DNA from 3 places in the Microbacterium sp. S1037 genome. Region 1 is predicted to be linked to each of the others. Evidence: predicted binding sites of a transcription regulator. Region 1 holds the regulator's gene; each other region holds the start of a gene.

Region 1 (5,859 bases):
CGACGTCGTCGCTCGTCAGGTACGCGAAGTGGATGTCGTCGATGTTGCTCAGCACCCGCGTGACCAGGCGAAGACCCGACGCCCCCTGCGGGAGGTCGATCTGCGTGATGTCGCCCGTCACGACCATGCGCGTGCCGAACCCGAGACGCGTGAGGAACATCTTCATCTGCTCGGGCGTGGTGTTCTGCGCCTCGTCGAGCACGACGAACGAATCGTTCAGCGTCCGCCCGCGCATGTACGCCAGGGGTGCGACCTCGATGGTTCCCGTCGCCATGAGCTTGGGGACGATGTCGGGGTCCATCATCTCGTTGAGGGCGTCGTAGAGCGGCCGCAGGTACGGATCGATCTTGTCGGTCAGCGTGCCCGGCAGGAAGCCCAGACGCTCGCCCGCTTCGACGGCCGGGCGGGTGAGGATGATGCGGCTGACCTCTTTGCGCTGCAGCGCTTGCACGGCCTTCGCCATCGCCAGGTAGGTCTTGCCCGTCCCGGCGGGACCGATGCCGAACACGATGGTGTTCTCTTCGATCGCGTCGACGTAGGCCTTCTGCCCCGCGGTCTTCGGGCGGATGACCTTCCCGCGCGAGGACAGGATGGCCTCGCCCATCACCTCAGACGGACGGGGACCGCCGTCGGAGCGCAGCATACGGTTCGAGCTCGACACGTCAGCCGGGTCGAGACCCTGACCGGAGCGGGTCATGGCGAGCAGCTCATCGACGAGGCCGCGGGCCGCACGCACGGCATCCGCAGCTCCGGAAAGCGTGACCTCGTTGCCGCGCACGTGCACGTCGACGGCGGGGTGCTCTTTCTCGACCACGCGCAGGAGACGATCCTGCGGGCCGAGGAGTTGCACCATGGCGACGCCATCGACCTCGATGCGGTCGACGACGTTTTCTTCGGGGGAATCAGCCACCCAGGCTCTTTTCGTTCAGGCCGCCCGCGAGGACGTGGGCGTGCACATGGAAGACGGTCTGACCGGCGCCCTCGCCGGTGTTGAAGATGAGACGGAAATCGCCGTCGGCGTGCTCGGCGGCCACCGTGTTGGCCAGCCCGATGACTTCGGTCAACAGGTCGGGGTCGCCCGCCGCCAGCTCGACCACGTTGCGGTACTCCGCGGTCTTCGGAATGACGAGCAGATGCACCGGTGCCTGCGGGGCGATGTCGCGGATCGCGAAGACGTTCTCCGTCTCGGCCACGATCTCGGCCGGGATCTCGCCCTGCAGGATGCGCGTGAAAACGGAGGGTTCGCTCATGGCATCCAGTCTATCGACGGCCTCCGACACGCGAGGCGGGTTGCGCGAGACGGCTACTCACCAGCGACCGTGCGCCGCGGACAGCACCGAGATCGCCGCGGCGCCCGCCGTCGACGTACGCAGCACCGTGTCGCCGAGGCGGACGAGCCGTGCGCCGGCGTCCGCGAGCGCGGAGAGCTCATCGGGGGCGATCCCACCCTCGGGGCCGACCACGAGCACGACGTCGCGACCGTCGGACGCCTCCGTGGCGACGGCAGTGAGGCGATCGGATGCCGACGGCTCGAGCACCAGCACTCGCGCCGTCGCGGCGCGTTCCACCAGATCGGCCGTGCGCGCGACCCCCTCGACCTCGGGGATCCACGCGCGGTGCGCCTGCTTCGCCGCCTCGCGCACGATCGTGCGCCATCGCGCGAGACCCTTCTCGGCCTTGGCATCCCAGCGTGACACGCTCCGTGTCGCCTGCCACGGCACGATGGCATCGACGCCGAGCTCGGTGGCCGCCTGGACGGCGAGCTCGTCGCGGTCGCCCTTGGCGAGGGCCTGGACGAGGACGAAGCGCGGCGTCGCGGCGGGCACGTCGTCGCGGCCGGTGACCCGGACGTCGACCTGCTTCGGCGACGCGGCGATCACCAGGCCCTCAAGCCACGCGCCCCGCCCGTCGCCGAGTGTCACGGCCTCATCGACGCGCACCCGACGCACCGAGGCCGCGTGGTGTGCCTCAGAGCCGGTGAGTTCGACGATGTCACCGGGCTGAGCGGATGCCGCCTCGTCGGTGACGAAATGCAGAGCCACGGTCAGTGCCGGAAACGGTCGCGGAACTTCGCGAACATGCCCTGCTGGTGTTCGGCGAGGCGGGGCTTCGGAGCCCTCGTCCGCTTCGCGAACTCCTCGATGAGGGCGCGCTCCTTGTGATCGAGGCGCGTCGGGGTGACCACCTGCACACCGACCTTGAGGTCGCCGCGCTGGCTTCCCCGGAGCGGCGTGATGCCGCGGTTCTTGATCGTCAGCACGTCGCCGGACTGGACGCCGGGCCGCACCTCGAGGTCGACGGTCCCGTCGAGCGACTCGATCGTCGTGGTCGTGCCGAGGATGGCGTCCGGCATCGAGACCTCGAGCGTCGCCAGAAGGTCGTCGCCCTCACGGCTGAACGACTCGTGCGCCTCGACGGTGACCTCGATGTACAGGTCGCCGTTGGGGCCGCCCGCGGGGCCGACCTCGCCCGAGCCCGGGAGCTGCAGGCGCAGCCCCGACTCGACGCCGGCCGGGATGTCGACCGACACGGTGCGCCGCGCGCGCACGCGTCCCTGGCCCTGGCAGGTGTTGCACGGGTACGGGATCGTCGTGCCGTGGCCCTGGCAGACGTTGCAGGGCTGGCTGGTGACGACGTTGCCGAGGAGGCTCCGGACGGTGCGCTGCACGTGTCCGGACCCGTGGCAGATGTCGCACGTGACCTCGCTCGTGCCCGGTGCCGTGCAGGCGCCCTGGCACGTCTCGCACAGTACGGCGGTGTCGACCTCGAGGTCGCGGTGCACACCGAACACGACGTCGCCCAGGCTCAGGGTCACGCGCACGAGGGCGTCCTGGCCGCGTTCGCGACGCGACCGGGGGCGCGGTCCGCGACCTCCGCCGCCCTGCGCTCCGCCGAAGAAGGTCTCGAAGATGTCGCTGAAACCGCCGAAGCCGCCCGCTCCCCCGCCGCCGAAGGGGTTCTGGTCGCCGCCCATGTCGTAGCGACGGCGCTGCTCGGGGTCGCTGAGCACGTCGTACGCGTGGGTGACGAGCTTGAAGCGCTCGGACGCGTCTTCTCCGGGGTTCACGTCGGGGTGCAGTTGGCGCGCCAGGCGTCGGTACGCCTTCTTGATGTCTTCGGGGCTGGCGTCGCGCTCGACGCCCAGGACCTCGTAGTGGTCAGCCACAGTCGCCTTCCTGTCCGCTTGCGCGGGATCGTTCTCGGTGGGGTGCTCGTCGCGGGGTGTTCGTCGCGCTCGTCGTCAGCGGGAACTGTCGTCGTCTTCGAGCATCCGGGTCAGATAGTGCGCGACGGCGCGGACCGCCGCGAGGTTGGAGGAGTAGTCCATGCGGGTGGGGCCGAGCAGACCCACCCGCGCGCCGCCGGCGGAGCCGTCGTACCGGCTCGCGAGGACGGACGCCTCGATGAGACCGAACGGCTCGTTCTCGCGGCCGATGCTGGCCGAGAGGCCCTTGTCGTCCGCGACCATCTCGCTCATGAGGCGCAGGAGCGTCACCTGCTCCTCGATGGCCTCGAGCAGCGGGTAGATGCTGCCGCGGAAGTCCTGCTCGCGCTTGGCGAGGGTCGCCGCTCCCGCCATCACGAGACGATCCTGACGGAACTCCTCGAGCTCTTCGCCCACCACGCGCAGCACCGCGTCGGCGATCGCGTCGATGGCGACGCCCTGGCGCGGTCCGTCGGCGAGGGCGTCGGCCACTCGCTGGACGCTGTCGGCGACGCTCCGCCCGACCAGCACGGCCCCCACCCGCGCGCGCAACTGCACGATCTCGGGCTCGCCGGGTTCGGCCGGGACGAGCGCGATCCGCTGCGAGACGCGCCCGGTGTCGGTGACGAGGATGACGAGCACGCGCGGCCCGCCGAGCGCGACGAGCTCGACATGAGTGACGTTCGCCCGCGCGAACGACGGGTACTGCACGATCGCGACCTGACCGGTCAACTGCGTCAGTGCGCGCACCGTCCGTGCGAGCAGGTCGTCGAGGTCGCCCGCCTGGTCGAGGAACGAGGTGATGGCGCTGCGCTGCGCGCTCGAGAGGGGACGCAGCTCGGCGAGGTGATCGACGAAGACCCGATACCCCTTGTCCGTGGGGACGCGGCCCGAGGAAGTGTGCGGCGCGACGATGAGCTCTTCGTCTTCGAGCAGCGCCATGTCGTTGCGGATGGTCGCGGCCGACACCCCGAACGCGTGACGATCGACGATGGCCTTGCTGCCCACCGGCTCTCGCGTGTCGACGTAGTCCTGCACGATCGCGCGGAGCACCTGAAGGCCGCGTTCCGACACCATGAGCTGCTCCTCCCGTTTGGCACTCCGAAGTCGTGAGTGCCAATTCTACGGGATCGGCGCGCGTCGTCGCCGGGGGCTCGCGGATGCCGTGGACTCGGCCCGGCTGCGGGTGGAGTCAGACGGTCAGGGCCCGCACGACGGCATCCGCGAGGAGGCGCCCGCGCCGGGTCAGGACGATGCGCCCGCGCACGGCATCCGGACCCTCGACGAGCCCGTCGGCGATGAGGGAGGCCACGGCCTTACGGCCCTCGCCGTGCAGCTCCGACACCGCCAGACCCTCGCGGATGCGGCTGCGCAGCAGCACCGACTCGAGACGTCGAGCCGTTTCATCGGGCCGCTCTCGCGCAGCGGCAGGCGACTCGTCGGCGGCCAGACGCTGCGCGTACGCGGCAGGATGCTTGACGTTCCACCAGCGGAGTCCCGCCACGTGGCTGTGGGCGCCGGGGCCGAACCCCCACCAGTCGGTGCCCCGCCAGTAGGCGAGGTTGTGCCGCGAACGGTGGGCCACGCCCCGCGACCAGTTCGACACCTCGTACCAGTCGTACCCGGCGTCGGAGAGCGACTCGTCGGCGAGCTCGTACATGTCGGCCTGCAGGTCGTCATCCGGCATGGCGACCGCGCCGGAGCGGATCTGTCGCGCGAGCTTCGTGCCGTCTTCGACGATGAGGGCGTACGCCGAGATGTGGTCGGGGTCGAGGGCCGAGGCCGCCTCGAGCGACGCACGCCAATCGTCGAGCGACTCGCCGGGTGCGCCGTAGATGAGGTCGAGCGAGACGTCGAGGCCGGCTCGGCGCGCGGCGGCCACCGCGGTCGCCACGTTCGCCGGGTCGTGCGTCCGGTCGAGGGCGGCCAGGACGTGCGGACGAGCGGACTGCATCCCGACCGAGACGCGGGTCACCCCGGCGGCCGCCAGCGTCTCCATCACGGCATCGTCGACGGTGTCGGGGTTGGCCTCCACGGTGATCTCGGCGCCGTCGGCGATGCCGAACTCCGTGCGTACCGCGTCGAGCATCCGCGCGAGGTCGCCGGGCGGGAGCAGCGTCGGCGTGCCTCCGCCGAAGAACACCGTGGATGCCATGCGGCGGGGGCCCGCGGCATCCATCACCCTGCCCGCGAGGCGCACTTCGGACGCGAGCGTGTCGGCGAAGTCGTCTTGCCGCGCTCCGCGGAGCTCGCTCGCGGTGTAGGTGTTGAAGTCGCAGTATCCGCAGCGCACGCGGCAGAACGGCACGTGCAGGTACACGCCGAAGTCCGTCGCGGGATCGATCGTCAGGTCGTCGGGCAGCCGCCCGTCGGCCGGAGCGGGGTCTCCGAGGGGAAGGGGCCCGCCCATCAGGACGTGTACAGCGGAGAGATCGCGCGCAGGTACTGCGTGAAGAGCGCCCGCCGACGGCGGCGGAGGTGGCTCGTGAACAGACGGTAGGAGGGGACGGTCGGTCTGTCGAACGCGCGGACCACGAACCAGACCTCGTCGTTGTCGCGCCACTCGACGACGAAGAGCTCTTCGCCGCTGACGTTCGAGTGCCCGACGGTGCCGAGGATGAAGCCGACGCGGCGCGGCTCCTCGAAGACCGAGA
Region 2 (5,859 bases), on a different contig from region 1:
TCGTCGGTCCCTTCGACGACGTGCTCATCCCCCGCGGGTCCACGAAGACCGACTGGGAGGTCGAGCTCGGGGTCGTGATCGGCACGACCGCGCGCTACCTCGCCTCCCCCGACGAGGCGCTCGCCCACGTGGCGGGATACGTCGTCTCACACGACGTCTCCGAGCGCGAGTTCCAGCTCGAGCGCGGCGGCCAGTGGGACAAGGGCAAGAGCTGCGAGACCTTCAACCCGCTCGGCCCCGACCTCGTGCCGGCATCCGACGTCGGCGATCCGCAGGCTCTCGGTCTGCGTCTCTCGGTGAACGGCGTCGAGCGGCAGAACGGCTCGACTTCCGCGCAGATCTTCACCGTCGCGTACGTCGTCTGGTACCTGTCGCAGTTCATGGTGCTGCGCCCGGGCGACCTGGTGAACACGGGAACCCCCGCGGGCGTCGCCCTGGGTCTCCCCGACACTCCCTACCTCCGGGCCGGCGACGTGGTGGAGCTCGAGATCGACGGTCTCGGCCGCGCGCGTCAGACGATGGTGCAGGCATGAGCGCCGGCGAGTTCGACGGTCTTTCCGTCGTGGTGACCGGCGGGGCTTCGGGCATCGGTCTGGCGACCGCGCAGGCGTTCGCCGCGCGGGGGGCGCGGGTGGCCGTGCTCGACCTGGTCACCGACCATCTCGACGAGGGTCTGACCGGATTCGGTGCGGACGTGACCGACCGGGACTCCGTGGATGCCGCCCTGGCCGCCGTCGCGGACCGGTTCGGCGGCGTCGACGTGCTGGTGAACAGCGCGGGCGTGAGCTGCGTAGGAACCGTCGAGGAGGCCACCGAGGCCGACTGGGACCGCGTGCTGAACATCAACGTGCGCGGCACCGCCCGCGCGTGCGCCGCCGCGCTGCCCTACCTCAAGCGCTCGGAGCGTGCGTCGATCGTCAACGTGTGCTCGATCGGGGCGCTCAACGGCCTCCCCCAGCGCGCCGTCTACAACGCTTCGAAGGGCGCGATCCTCTCGCTCACCTACGCGATGGCGACCGACCATGTGCGCGAGGGCGTGCGGGTGAACTGCGTGAGCCCCGGCACGGTGTCGACGCCCTTCGTCGAGCGAATGCTGCAGAACTTCCCCGACCCGGTCGCCGAGCGTGCCGCGCTCGACGCTCGGCAGGCGACGGGCCGCATGGTCACGCCCGACGAGGTGGCGGGCGCGATCCTCTACCTCGCGAGTCCGCTGTCGGGGTCGACCACGGGGACGGCCCTCGAGGTCGACGGCGGCGTGACGCACCTGCGGGTGCGCCCGCAGTAAATCACGGTCCGGGGCGGGGCGCCGAGGCGGCTGAGTCCGCCGGCGCCTCGCCCCGCCCGCCGAAACACAGGTGGGTGATCCATCACCGCGACACAGGTGGCTGAGCCCGTCGAAGCCACCGGAGCCCGCCCCCACCGCCGCAACGCAGGTGGCTGAGCCTGTGGAAGCCACCGGGCCGTCGCCGAACGGCCCGAGCGCCGTCACGCCACGACGAGCTGCGCGGCGAGCAGCAACGCCGCCAGCATCGTCAGCTGGAACACCGCCCGCCCCGGCGACCTCACGAACACCACGACCACCGCGGCGACCGCGACCGTCGCGACGGCGACGAAGAAGACCAGGCCGAGGGCCGTGGCATCCGTCCCCAGGAACACCGCGATTGCGCCGGCGAGGATCCCGCACGCGGCCAGTACCACCGAGGCGCGCGCCCCGAGCCGGTGCGGGAGTCCCCTTACGCCGGTTCGGCGGTCGTCGTCGAGGTCACGGACGACGTTGGTGAGGTGGACGGCCGCTCCGAGCGCCGCCCCGGCGACGGACGCCCAGGGCGCCGCGAGCGCCGGCGGGACAGCCGACAGCGTCGCGAACGAGGGGAAGAGCCCGAAGCTCAGCACGAAGGGCGCGATCGAGAACGGCGTCGACTTCAGCCCGGCGTTGTAGCCCCACGCCGACGCGAGCGCGATCGCGTGCGCCGCGACGAGACCCGGGCCCAGCGGCACCGAGAGCCCCACGGCGAGGATCGCGGATGCCACGGCCACCGCGAGCGCGCGCTCCGGGGTGACCGCTCCCCCGGCGATGGGCTTGTCGGTGCGGCCGACGGCGGCGTCACGCGCCCCGTCGATCGCATCGTTGGAGAGGCCCACCGAGACCTGACCCGCGAACACGGCCACCACGAGCAGCGCGAGGCGCGCGGGCTCGACGCCCGCGGCGATCCCGAGCGCGAGGGAGAGGACGGTGACCACGAGCGTGGGACCGGGATGGGTCGCGCCCCAGAGGGCCCGCACGAGGTGCGGCTTCGCCGCGGCATCCGTCACCCGACGACGCTATCGCGCGGGGAGGGCGGACGGGGCGGCTCGGGAGTCCGGGCGCGGCGTGCCGTCGTGCGGAGTTTCCGCCCGGCGCGGCGTGCCGTCATGCGGAGTCGGGGCGCGGCGCGCCGGTGCCGGGGCCCTGATCCCCGGCGCGTCGCCGACGGACTCCGCGCGACGGTACGAGTTCTGCCGCTTCATCTGCCGCACAACCTCCCGAGCCGCCGTACCGTCGAGCGGAGTTCACGTCCGACACGCCGATCCCTGAGGCCGACGCACAGGCGTGTCTCCCCTCAACTCCGCGCGACGGTACGCCGTGGGGAGCAGACGGAAAAGGGAAGGGACTCGGATGCCGTGGCATCCGGGTTTCATCCCGAAAAGCGTGACGACCACGCGTGCGAACCCTTGGCACTCTCGCCACGCGAGTGCTAATCTGAGGTCAGTTGAGCGAACTCGACTCAACTTCAACGGACAGATCGAAAAGGAGTATCGACATGGCCACTTACGACCCCTTCCGCGACCTCGACCGCCTCGCGTCGACCCTTCTCGACGCTCGCCGCGGCGGCGGACCGCGACGGATGCCGATGGACCTCTACCGCGATGGCGACCACTACGTCCTCGCCGCCGACCTCCCGGGCGTCGACCCGGGATCGGTCGACATCGACGTCGACGGTCAGCTGCTGACGATCCGCGCCGAACGCACGCTCTCCTCGGGCGAGGGCGTGAAGTGGATCACGCGCGAACGCGAGACGGCCTCGTTCGTGCGGCAGCTCAACCTGGGCCAGGGCATCGACACCGACAACATCAGCGCCTCGTACCGTAACGGCGTGCTGAGCGTGACGATCCCGGTGAGCGAGAAGGCGAAGCCGCGCCGCATCGCCGTCTCGACCGACGACCACGACGGCGTCATCGAAGCGCACGAGAGCACCCCGCAGCTCATCGAGCAGTGAGATTCACACGCAGAGAGGGCCGGTCCTTCGGGGGCCGGCCCTCTCGGCGTGCGCACCGTTCTGTGCGCACGGTTCTGTGCGCACGGTCGAATCCCACGCGAGTGGGGCTCAGAGGTCCTCGGGGGCGAGGTCGCCCTGACCCTCCTCGCCGAGCTCAACGATGCCGGGGTCTTCGCCCTGCGAGTCGGTCCCGGTCGACTCCGGGTGGATGTCTTCGAGCGGGATGTCGCTGTCGTCCGCGGGGATCTCGGCCGGATCGGCACCCGTCGCCGTCGCGGGGTTGATGTCGTCGGGGTCGACACCGGCATTGACGGCCGTCGTGGCATCCCACTCGGCCTGCGCGGGGTCGAGCGCGGGGTCGGGCTCGATGGAGGTGTCACCGTCGCGCAGCGGCTGAGCCCCGGAGAGCCCGCCGTCGGGGTCGGTGACGGGAACGTCGGGGGTGGACGGGTCGATCGAGGCGTCGCTCATGAGAGGTCCTTTCGTTGGCAACCCCTTCATCCCATCGCGGGTCTCGCGCCGCGGGGCGCCCCTTGACAGCCCTTCCGCGGCCGAACCCGACTACTGGGAAAACTACGCAGGACGCGTCACGCCCCGGCAGCAAAGTGCGGGGACTCGTACGCAAAGCCGCCGTCCTTCGGCGCGCGCCGGGCCGCGTGGCTCTCGCGAGCGACTTCGATGGCACGGACACAGCAGCGGGATCGTCCGCGGAGAGGGAGACGTGGGCAAGTTCATCTACGAGGGCGGCGTTCGCAACGAGTTCGAGGATCGCCTCCTGGCGCACCTCCAGGTCGTGATCGGCAACAAGCTGCGGCGGGGCGAGCCGTTCTACTTCGTGTGGAAGGACGACATCAGCACGGGCGGCGGACGGACCGCGGTGTGGCTTCATCCCCGGGCGAACCTCGTGTTCAAGTTCAACGGCGGGCGTCCACCGGCGGTGAACCGCGCGTGGCTCGAAGCGCTCATGTCGACGGCGAACTCCCCCACCGGCCTGTACGTCGTGCCGGAACCCGCGGACGACAGCCTCCCCGCCGCGACCTTCGCGTAGGCGCGTCACCCACCGCGGCTGTCAAGGCGCTGGCGCGGGTCCACGACATGACGTTGCGTGAGGGCATGACGAATCCCCGCATTGTCGTGGTCGGCGGCGGCAACGCCGGACTGTCGGTCGCCGGGCGCCTGCACCGCGCCGGTCTGGCCGACATCACGGTCATCGAACCGCGGACGCTCCACGTCTTCGCCCCCCTCCAGTCGCACATCGCCGGCGGGGCTGCCCGCGCCTCGGAAGCCGCGCGGCCACAGGCGGACGTCATCCCTCCGGGGGTGCGGTGGCTGCGCGACGAGGTGTTCACGGTGGATGCCGAGACCCGGCGCGTCCATCTCGTCTCGGGCGGGCGCGTCGATTACGACCAGCTCGTCGTCTGCGCCGGAATGCGCATGGCGTGGGAGCAGGTCCCCGGACTGCCCGAGGCGATGGCCGCGGACTCCGGCGTCTCGAACTACGACTACGCGCTCGCGGCGAAGGCCTCCGCGGCCTTGCGCGATCTCCGGTCGGGAACCGTCGTGTTCACGCAACCGCCCGAACCCGCCTCGTGCGGCGCGGCCGCGCAGAAGCCGATGTACCTCGCGTGCGACTGGTGGCGCGCGATCGGCGTGCGCGACGACATCCGCGTCGTCTTCGTCTGCCCCGACCCGGTGCCCTTCGGCATCCCGGCCGTCGATCGCGAGCTGCAGCGCAAACTCGACGAGTACGGAATCGAGGTGCGTTACAGTCGCGACCTTCGATCCGTGGATGTCGAGACCCGCACGCTCACGATCGGTCGCGGCGGCGCGGAGGAGACGCTGGAGTACGACGTGCTGCACGCCGTGCCTCCCCAGCGGGCGCCCGAGTGGATCGCGGGCAGTGGGCTCGCGGCATCCGATGATCCGCACGGGTTCGTCGACGTCGATCCCGAGACGCTTCAGCACGTGCGGCACCCGGAGATCTGGGCCGTCGGCGACGCGGCGGCGGTCGCCACCCGGCGCTCGGGCGGCGCGATCCGTCAGCAGGCCAAGGCGCTCGTGAAGAACCTGCGCGCCGTTCTGGGGGGACGCGCGCCCACGCAGAAGTACAACGGGTACAGCGTGGTGCCGTTCACGGTGTCGCGCGGCACGGTCGTCTTCGCGGAGTTCGACCGGTGGGGCCGGCTGCAGCCGACGATCCCGTTCTGGCGCTCGCTGTACCGGGAGCGGTATCTCTCATGGATCGCCGACCGCCGCGTCCTGCCCTGGGTGTACTGGCACCTGATCCTGCGGGGGCGTGCCTGACACGGGGGCTCCCGGGGGTGCGACCCGGCGCCCGGGGCGTTCGCACGCGCGACCGCGCAGCGCCGACCCGGCGCCCGGTGGCGCCCGCCCGCGCATAAACACGATCCGCGACCATAAACGCGCTCTCCTCGCGTTTCTGCGCGCGAATCGCGTTTATGGCCGCATCCCCACGCCATCGCCGCCGCGCCCAACGCCGTCGCCACGGCACCCGCGCGTATAGGTCATCCGTGCCGATCCCTCAACCCCGGGGGCACGTCGGCCACGACGGCCGAAGACTGGAACAGCCCCGGAAACCACA
Region 3 (5,859 bases), on a different contig from region 1:
ACAACGGTGCGATGATCGCGGCGCTCGCGGCCGAGCTCATCGCCTCGGGTCGTCGTCCGTCGACCCTCGCCTTCGGCGCCGACTCGACGCTCCCCGTCACCGAGATCCAGGTGGCGGAGGATCAGGATGCCGAGCCTCCTGCGCCGCAGCCCGGAGCCGCCGCGTGAGCGAGGCGTCCCCGCCGACTCGGCGCGCGCGCAAAGAGGTCGAGGGCCAGACCGTCCTCCCCGAGCCCGCGAAGACCGACCCCGTCGATTCGGGCGCGGAGGAGGGCCGCCTCGCGACAGCGCAACTCGAGATGGCGGCCTTCGGCGACCACGTCATCCCCTACGTCCCCCCGGCACCGAAGCCGCCGCCCTCGCTCGCGCCGTGGGCCCTGCTGCTCGCGATCGCCTCGTTGGCGTCGTCGTTCTTCTGGGGGTGGCTGCTCCCGCTCAGCGCGGTGGCCGCGATCATCGCGACGATGTCGTTGCGTCGCGCGCACGACGGTCGACGCGCGGCGACATGGGCGCTCGTGCTGGCGCTGCTGTCCGCCGTCTTCAGCGCCGGGTGGCTGATCTGGGGCTTCTCGCAGCTCGCCGCGTGACGGGCTCAGACGCGATCGGCCAGGAGGGCGAGCCGCTTCGAGCCGATACGCGTGAGGATGAGCGTCGCCGCCTCGTCGCCGCGTAGGAACAGCTTCTTGCGCAGCATCGCGGGATCGACGTCGACGCCGCGCTTCTTGATCTCGAGCGTCCCGATGCCGCGAGCACGCAGCGCCTGCGCGAGTTTCTTCGGGTCCGCCGGGAGCTGCTCGCGCACCCGGAACGATGACACGAACGGGCTCGTGAGCGCCGCGTCCGAGGTCAGGTAGGCGATACCCGGGGCCAGCATCCCCGCGTCGAGCGCGCGAGCGACCTCGCCGATGAGCCGCGCGCGGATGACCGCTCCGTCCGGCTCGTGCACGAACGCCCCGAGCTCGCGCGGCTCGACGTCGGGGGAGTCGGCCGAAGCCGTGAGCTCCCATGCCTCGTCGCCGCGCACGACAAGGGCGGCGCGACGCACGTCGTCGCGGGCGAGTGCTCCCGACCAGAGGACGAGCTCGATGGTCGAGCCGTCCGCGCTGATCCACTGCGCCTCGAGGTCGTCGGGGATCTGGTCGCGATCGAAGCCCGGTCCGAGCTTCACTCCGCCGGGCCGTTCCTTCAGCAGCGCGAAGACCCAGTCCAGGGAGGGCGACCACTCGGCCGACGACACCTGTCGCGTCTCGGAATGCCCGGCGGTCCGTCGCGCGGGATCGAGCCACACGGCATCCGTTCCCTCGAGGTCGACGTCTTCGGCGCGCGCATGTGTCACGGTCACGGCGTCGTCGAAGGGAGCGAGGTTGTACGCGGCGATCGCTGCCGTCACCTCATCGGCGTCGACGGCCCGGACCCGGATGCCGAGACCCGCCATCCCGAGGGCATCGCCGCCGATGCCGCAACCGAGGTCGGCGACGTGCGTGATCCCCGCGGCACGGAACCGCCCGGCATGCCGCGCGGCGATCGACAGGCGCGTGGCTTGTTCGAGGCCCGCTCGGGTGAAGAGCATCCGCTCGGCGAAGGGGCCGAACTTCGTCGTCGCGCGGACCCTCAACCGCGCCTGACCGACGACCGCCGAGACGAGGTCGGGGGAGTGGCCGGCGGCACGCAGTCGCGACACCGTCCGCGCCGCGTCGTCGGTGGACTCGATCCGGCCCACCTCGTCGAGCAGGCGCAGGCCGTCGGGCGTGAGGAGGGCGGTCAGCTCGCGGGTATCCACCGATTCAGCCTAGGTGCGCGATTGTGTTGGCACTCGCGTTGCGTGAGTGCCAGCGCTTCTCTACACTCGGATTAGCACTCTCCCCGCGTGAGTGCTGACAAGTCTTCTGTAACGAGAAAGAAGAGGTAGACCGTGTCGGTTTCCATCAAGCCGCTCGAGGACCGCATCGTCATCAAGCAGGTCGAGGCTGAGCAGACCACCGCGAGTGGTCTCGTCATCCCCGACACCGCCAAGGAGAAGCCGCAGGAGGGCGAAGTCGTCGCCGTCGGCCCCGGCCGCATCGACGACAACGGCAACCGCGTCCCCCTCGACGTCGCCGTCGGCGACCGCGTGCTCTACAGCAAGTACGGCGGCACCGAGGTCAAGTTCGGCGCTGAGGAGTACCTCGTGCTCTCGGCTCGCGACGTGCTGGCGGTCGTCGTCCGCTGATCCCGAGCGAGATCGTACGAAGGTCCCGGATGCCATGGCATCCGGGGCCTTCGTCGTTCCCGGTCGCGTGATCTGGCAGGAAAGAGAGCACCGACGACGCTCCGATGCGCGACCGCCCGCGTAGGCTGGATCGGTGACTGCCGCTCCTTCCGCCCCGACCGGGGGGAGCACCCGCGGTGCCGTGTACGCCCTGAGTGCCTACCTGCTCTGGGGCGTCCTCCCGATCTACTTCCTGCAGCTCAAGCCCACCGGCCCGTTCGAGGTCGTCGCTTGGCGGATCATCCTCGCCTTCCTCTTCTGCCTGATCCTGCTGACCGTCCTCCGCGCGTGGCGACCGTTCCTCGCGATCGTCCGGCAGCCTCGCCTGATGGGCCTCACCGCTGTCGCGGGCGTCCTCATCTACATCAACTGGCAGACGTACCTCTACGGCGCCCTGACGAACCACGTCATCGAGACGAGCCTCGGGTACTTCATCAACCCGATCGTGACGGTGTTGCTCGGGGTCATCGTGCTCCGCGAGCGCCTGCGGATCGTGCCGTGGATCGCCATCGGCCTCGCGGTCGTCGCCGTCGCGGTGATCGTCATCGGGTACGGAGCGTTCCCCTGGATCGCCCTGACGCTCGCCTTCTCCTTCGGCTTCTACGGGCTCGTGAAGAAGCAGATCGGCCCGGCCGTTGATGCCGTGAGCGGTCTGACCCTCGAGTCGCTCTGGCTCCTCCCGGTCGCGGCGGTCCAGCTGGTGTTCGTCGCGAACCTGACCGGCATCACGCTCGGTACGGCCGGCGCGCTGCACACCGTCCTCCTGCTGCTCGCGGGAGCGGTCACCGCCGTCCCCCTGCTGCTCTTCGCGTCGGGCGCGCGGCGCGTCCCGCTCACGGTGATCGGCCTGCTGCAATTCGTGGCACCCATCATCCAGTTCGCGATCGGCGTGTGGGTGCTGGGGGAGCCGATGACGCTCGAGCGGTGGATCGGCTTCGGTCTCGTCTGGGTCGCCCTCATCGTGCTGAGCGTGGACTCGATCGTGATGTCGCGTCGCCACCGTCGCTCGGTTTCCGACGTCGCAGAACCGGTCTGACCGGCCACTTTCTGCGCTATCCGGCCCGACCGGACGAGGCACCTACGCCATCGCGGACGAGAGCGCCAGGGTCGTTATGGGGCTGTGACCACGACGACGCACATCGTTAACGAACGGCAACACGACGAAAACGTGCGCCCGGTTAGGTTTAGGTCACCAGGCGACCTCACGTGTCGCCCAACGTTCATTCACAGCAAGGAGCACTATGAACGTCTTCACGCGTAGCCGCGCGGGCAAGGTCCTGGGCGGTATCGCCCTGGTCGGTGCCAGCGCGCTCGTCCTCGCCGGTTGTTCGGGTGGCGGCGGCAACGACGCCGCGGCGCCCAGTGCGTCCTCCGGCGGCGGCGCCGTGTCCACGGCCGACGGCACGTTCCACGTCGGAACCATCCTCCCCGCCACGGGTAACCTCGCGTTCCTCGGCCCGCCCGAGGTCGCGGGTGTCAAGCTCGCGATCAAGGACATCGAGGCCACGGGCTCCGAGTTCCCCTTCAAGGTCGAGCTCACCGAGCGCGACTCGGGCGACACCACGACCGACATCGCGACCCAGTCCGCCACCGAGCTCGTCGACGCCGGTGCGGACGTGGTGATCGGTGCCGCGTCCTCGGGTGTGTCGTTCACCTTCATCGACCAGCTGGTCAACGCCGGCATCGTGCAGATCTCGCCGGCGAACACCTCGCCCGACTTCACCACGTACGCCGACGACGGGTACTACTGGCGTACCGCTCCCTCCGACGTGCTGCAGGGCCGCGTGCTCGGCAACCTGATGGTCGGCGACGGCGCAGCCAACGTCGGCATCATCTACATCAACGACCCCTACGGCATCGGCCTCAAGGACAACGCGACCAAGGCCATCGAGGCCGCCGGTGGCGAGGTCTCGGTCGCGGTCCCCTACAACCCGGGTGACACGGTCTTCACCTCGCAGGTCGACCAGCTGCTGCAGGCCAAGCCCGACGCTGTCGCGGTCATCGCGTTCGAAGAGACGTCGTCGATCATCCCGCAGCTCGTCAGCACCCAGGGCTACCCGGCCTCGAAGGTCTACTTCGTCGACGGCAACCTGTCGAACTCGTACGAGTTCCCGGCGGGCACGCTGCAGGGCGCCAAGGGAACCCTCCCGGGCAACCCGGCCGACACCGACTTCCAGGCTCGCCTGAAGGAGGTCGACCCCGCCCTCACCGACTTCAGCTACGCGCCGGAGTCCTACGACGCCGTCATCGTCGCGGCTCTCGCCGCGGCGCAGGCCAAGGACGACTCGGGCACGGCGATCCGTGACAACCTGCAGTCGGTCTCCGAGGACGGCGAGAAGTGCACGACCTTCGCCGACTGCCTGAAGCTCATCAACGAGGGCAAGGACATCGACTACGACGGTGTCTCCGGCCCGATCACCTTCGATGCGAACGGTGACCCGACCGAGGCGTACATCGGCATCTACCAGTACGGTGCCGACAACAAGTACACCCTGCTGAACACGGAGTTCGGTTCGCTCAACGAGTGACCTGACACCACGTGAGGGGCTCGGATCCGAGAGGATCCGGGCCCCTTTCGCATGTCGTCGCTACGGCGTGAGGCCGCAGACGGCGGCCGTGGCCGACAGGATCGCGGCGGCGACCGACGGCGACCGCTCGAGCGGGATGACCACGTCGCGATCCTCGACCCGGACCACGAGGTCGAACAGGGTGCCGACCTTGTCTTCGGCGATCGCGTGCGCATCGCACCGCTGCGGCGTCAGGGCGACCGTCATGGTCGAGGGAGGGTCGTCCGCGCGCACGGTCACGTCCAGCGGCGTCTCGCTGCCGGCGGGGAAGCGCAGCAGGGGAGTGCCTCGCAGGGCGCGGAGTTCGGCCGTCCCCGCCCCGGCATCGCCCGTCGGCTCGATCGAGACCTCGAGATCGATGGTTCCGCCTTCACCCACCGCCGCCGACGCGACCGAGATCCGGGCGACGGATGCCACGGCCTCCCGACCGCACTCGGTCTCGGCCAAACGAGCGAGCACGCCGAGCTCGTCGGTGACGTCCAGCGTCGCGTCACGGCGGCCCCCGTCTTCTTCGAGGCGCAGTACCGCCCGGGCCGACGGATCCTCCGTGACGCACCGCAGCGCGGGCAGCGTCACCGGGAGGTCCGCCGTCCGGCCCGGGGACAGCGTCACGGGTCGCTTCGTCTCGCCGCCGCCCGGCTCCGCGAGCACGGGAGAGGTGAGCGTTGCAGACGTCACGACGACGGCGGAGTCGCCGTCGTTCGTCACCCGGAGCTGCACGCGGCCCGGAGCGATGTCGCCGCGTTGCTGCACCAGCGCGACCGAGACCGTCGGCGGCGGGGTACTGCTCGCGCATGACGAGAGCGCGACGCCCACGATGGTGAGCGCCGCGCTCGCGGCATATCGGCGTCGGATCAGGCGGGTGACTCCCGGTTGTCGCGCTTCGCGTCCTCGTCGGCCGCGAGGGTACCGAGGTACAGCTCGATGACGCGGGGGTCGGTGAGCAGCTCGCGGCCGGTGCCGGCGTACGCGTCCTTACCCTGGTCGAGCACGTAGGCGCGGTGGCAGATCTGCAGGCAGCGGCGGGCGTTCTGCTCGACCATGA

Evidence for each region. Region 1 encodes HrcA, which represses chaperone genes, less so after heat shock. Its sites were predicted from a motif close to TTNGCACTCGNNNNNNNCGAGTGCNAA; they were not measured.
Region 2: ACMW4R_RS16995 (Hsp20/alpha crystallin family protein) is a predicted target of HrcA. The motif match lies at 2,713-2,739, and genes of this name have one in related genera.
Region 3: groES (co-chaperone GroES) is a predicted target of HrcA. The motif match lies at 1,806-1,832, and genes of this name have one in related genera.

What each region holds. Positions count from the first base shown of each region.
Region 1 is NZ_JBLWIG010000002.1:578,828-584,686, reverse strand. It holds gene ACMW4R_RS13525 (PhoH family protein) at 1-853, opposite strand, end outside; gene ACMW4R_RS13520 (HIT domain-containing protein) at 903-1,250, opposite strand; gene ACMW4R_RS13515 (16S rRNA (uracil(1498)-N(3))-methyltransferase) at 1,308-2,042, opposite strand; gene dnaJ (molecular chaperone DnaJ) at 2,045-3,166, opposite strand; gene hrcA (heat-inducible transcriptional repressor HrcA) at 3,242-4,282, opposite strand; gene hemW (radical SAM family heme chaperone HemW) at 4,398-5,615, opposite strand; gene ACMW4R_RS13495 (DUF1990 family protein) at 5,615-5,859, opposite strand, start outside.
Region 2 is NZ_JBLWIG010000003.1:402,578-408,436, reverse strand. It holds gene ACMW4R_RS17010 (fumarylacetoacetate hydrolase family protein) at 1-533, shown strand, start outside; gene ACMW4R_RS17005 (SDR family NAD(P)-dependent oxidoreductase) at 530-1,285, shown strand; gene ACMW4R_RS17000 (UbiA family prenyltransferase) at 1,486-2,313, opposite strand; gene ACMW4R_RS16995 (Hsp20/alpha crystallin family protein) at 2,802-3,257, shown strand; gene ACMW4R_RS16990 (sugar ABC transporter ATPase) at 3,366-3,728, opposite strand; gene ACMW4R_RS16985 (hypothetical protein) at 3,979-4,305, shown strand; gene ACMW4R_RS16980 (NAD(P)/FAD-dependent oxidoreductase) at 4,371-5,561, shown strand.
Region 3 is NZ_JBLWIG010000001.1:1,531,406-1,537,264, forward strand. It holds gene tsaD (tRNA (adenosine(37)-N6)-threonylcarbamoyltransferase complex transferase subunit TsaD) at 1-167, shown strand, start outside; gene ACMW4R_RS06860 (hypothetical protein) at 164-586, shown strand; gene ACMW4R_RS06865 (THUMP-like domain-containing protein) at 592-1,779, opposite strand; gene groES (co-chaperone GroES) at 1,912-2,208, shown strand; gene rarD (EamA family transporter RarD) at 2,342-3,283, shown strand; gene ACMW4R_RS06880 (ABC transporter substrate-binding protein) at 3,489-4,775, shown strand; gene ACMW4R_RS06885 (hypothetical protein) at 4,836-5,630, opposite strand; gene ACMW4R_RS06890 (ABC transporter ATP-binding protein) at 5,669-5,859, opposite strand, start outside.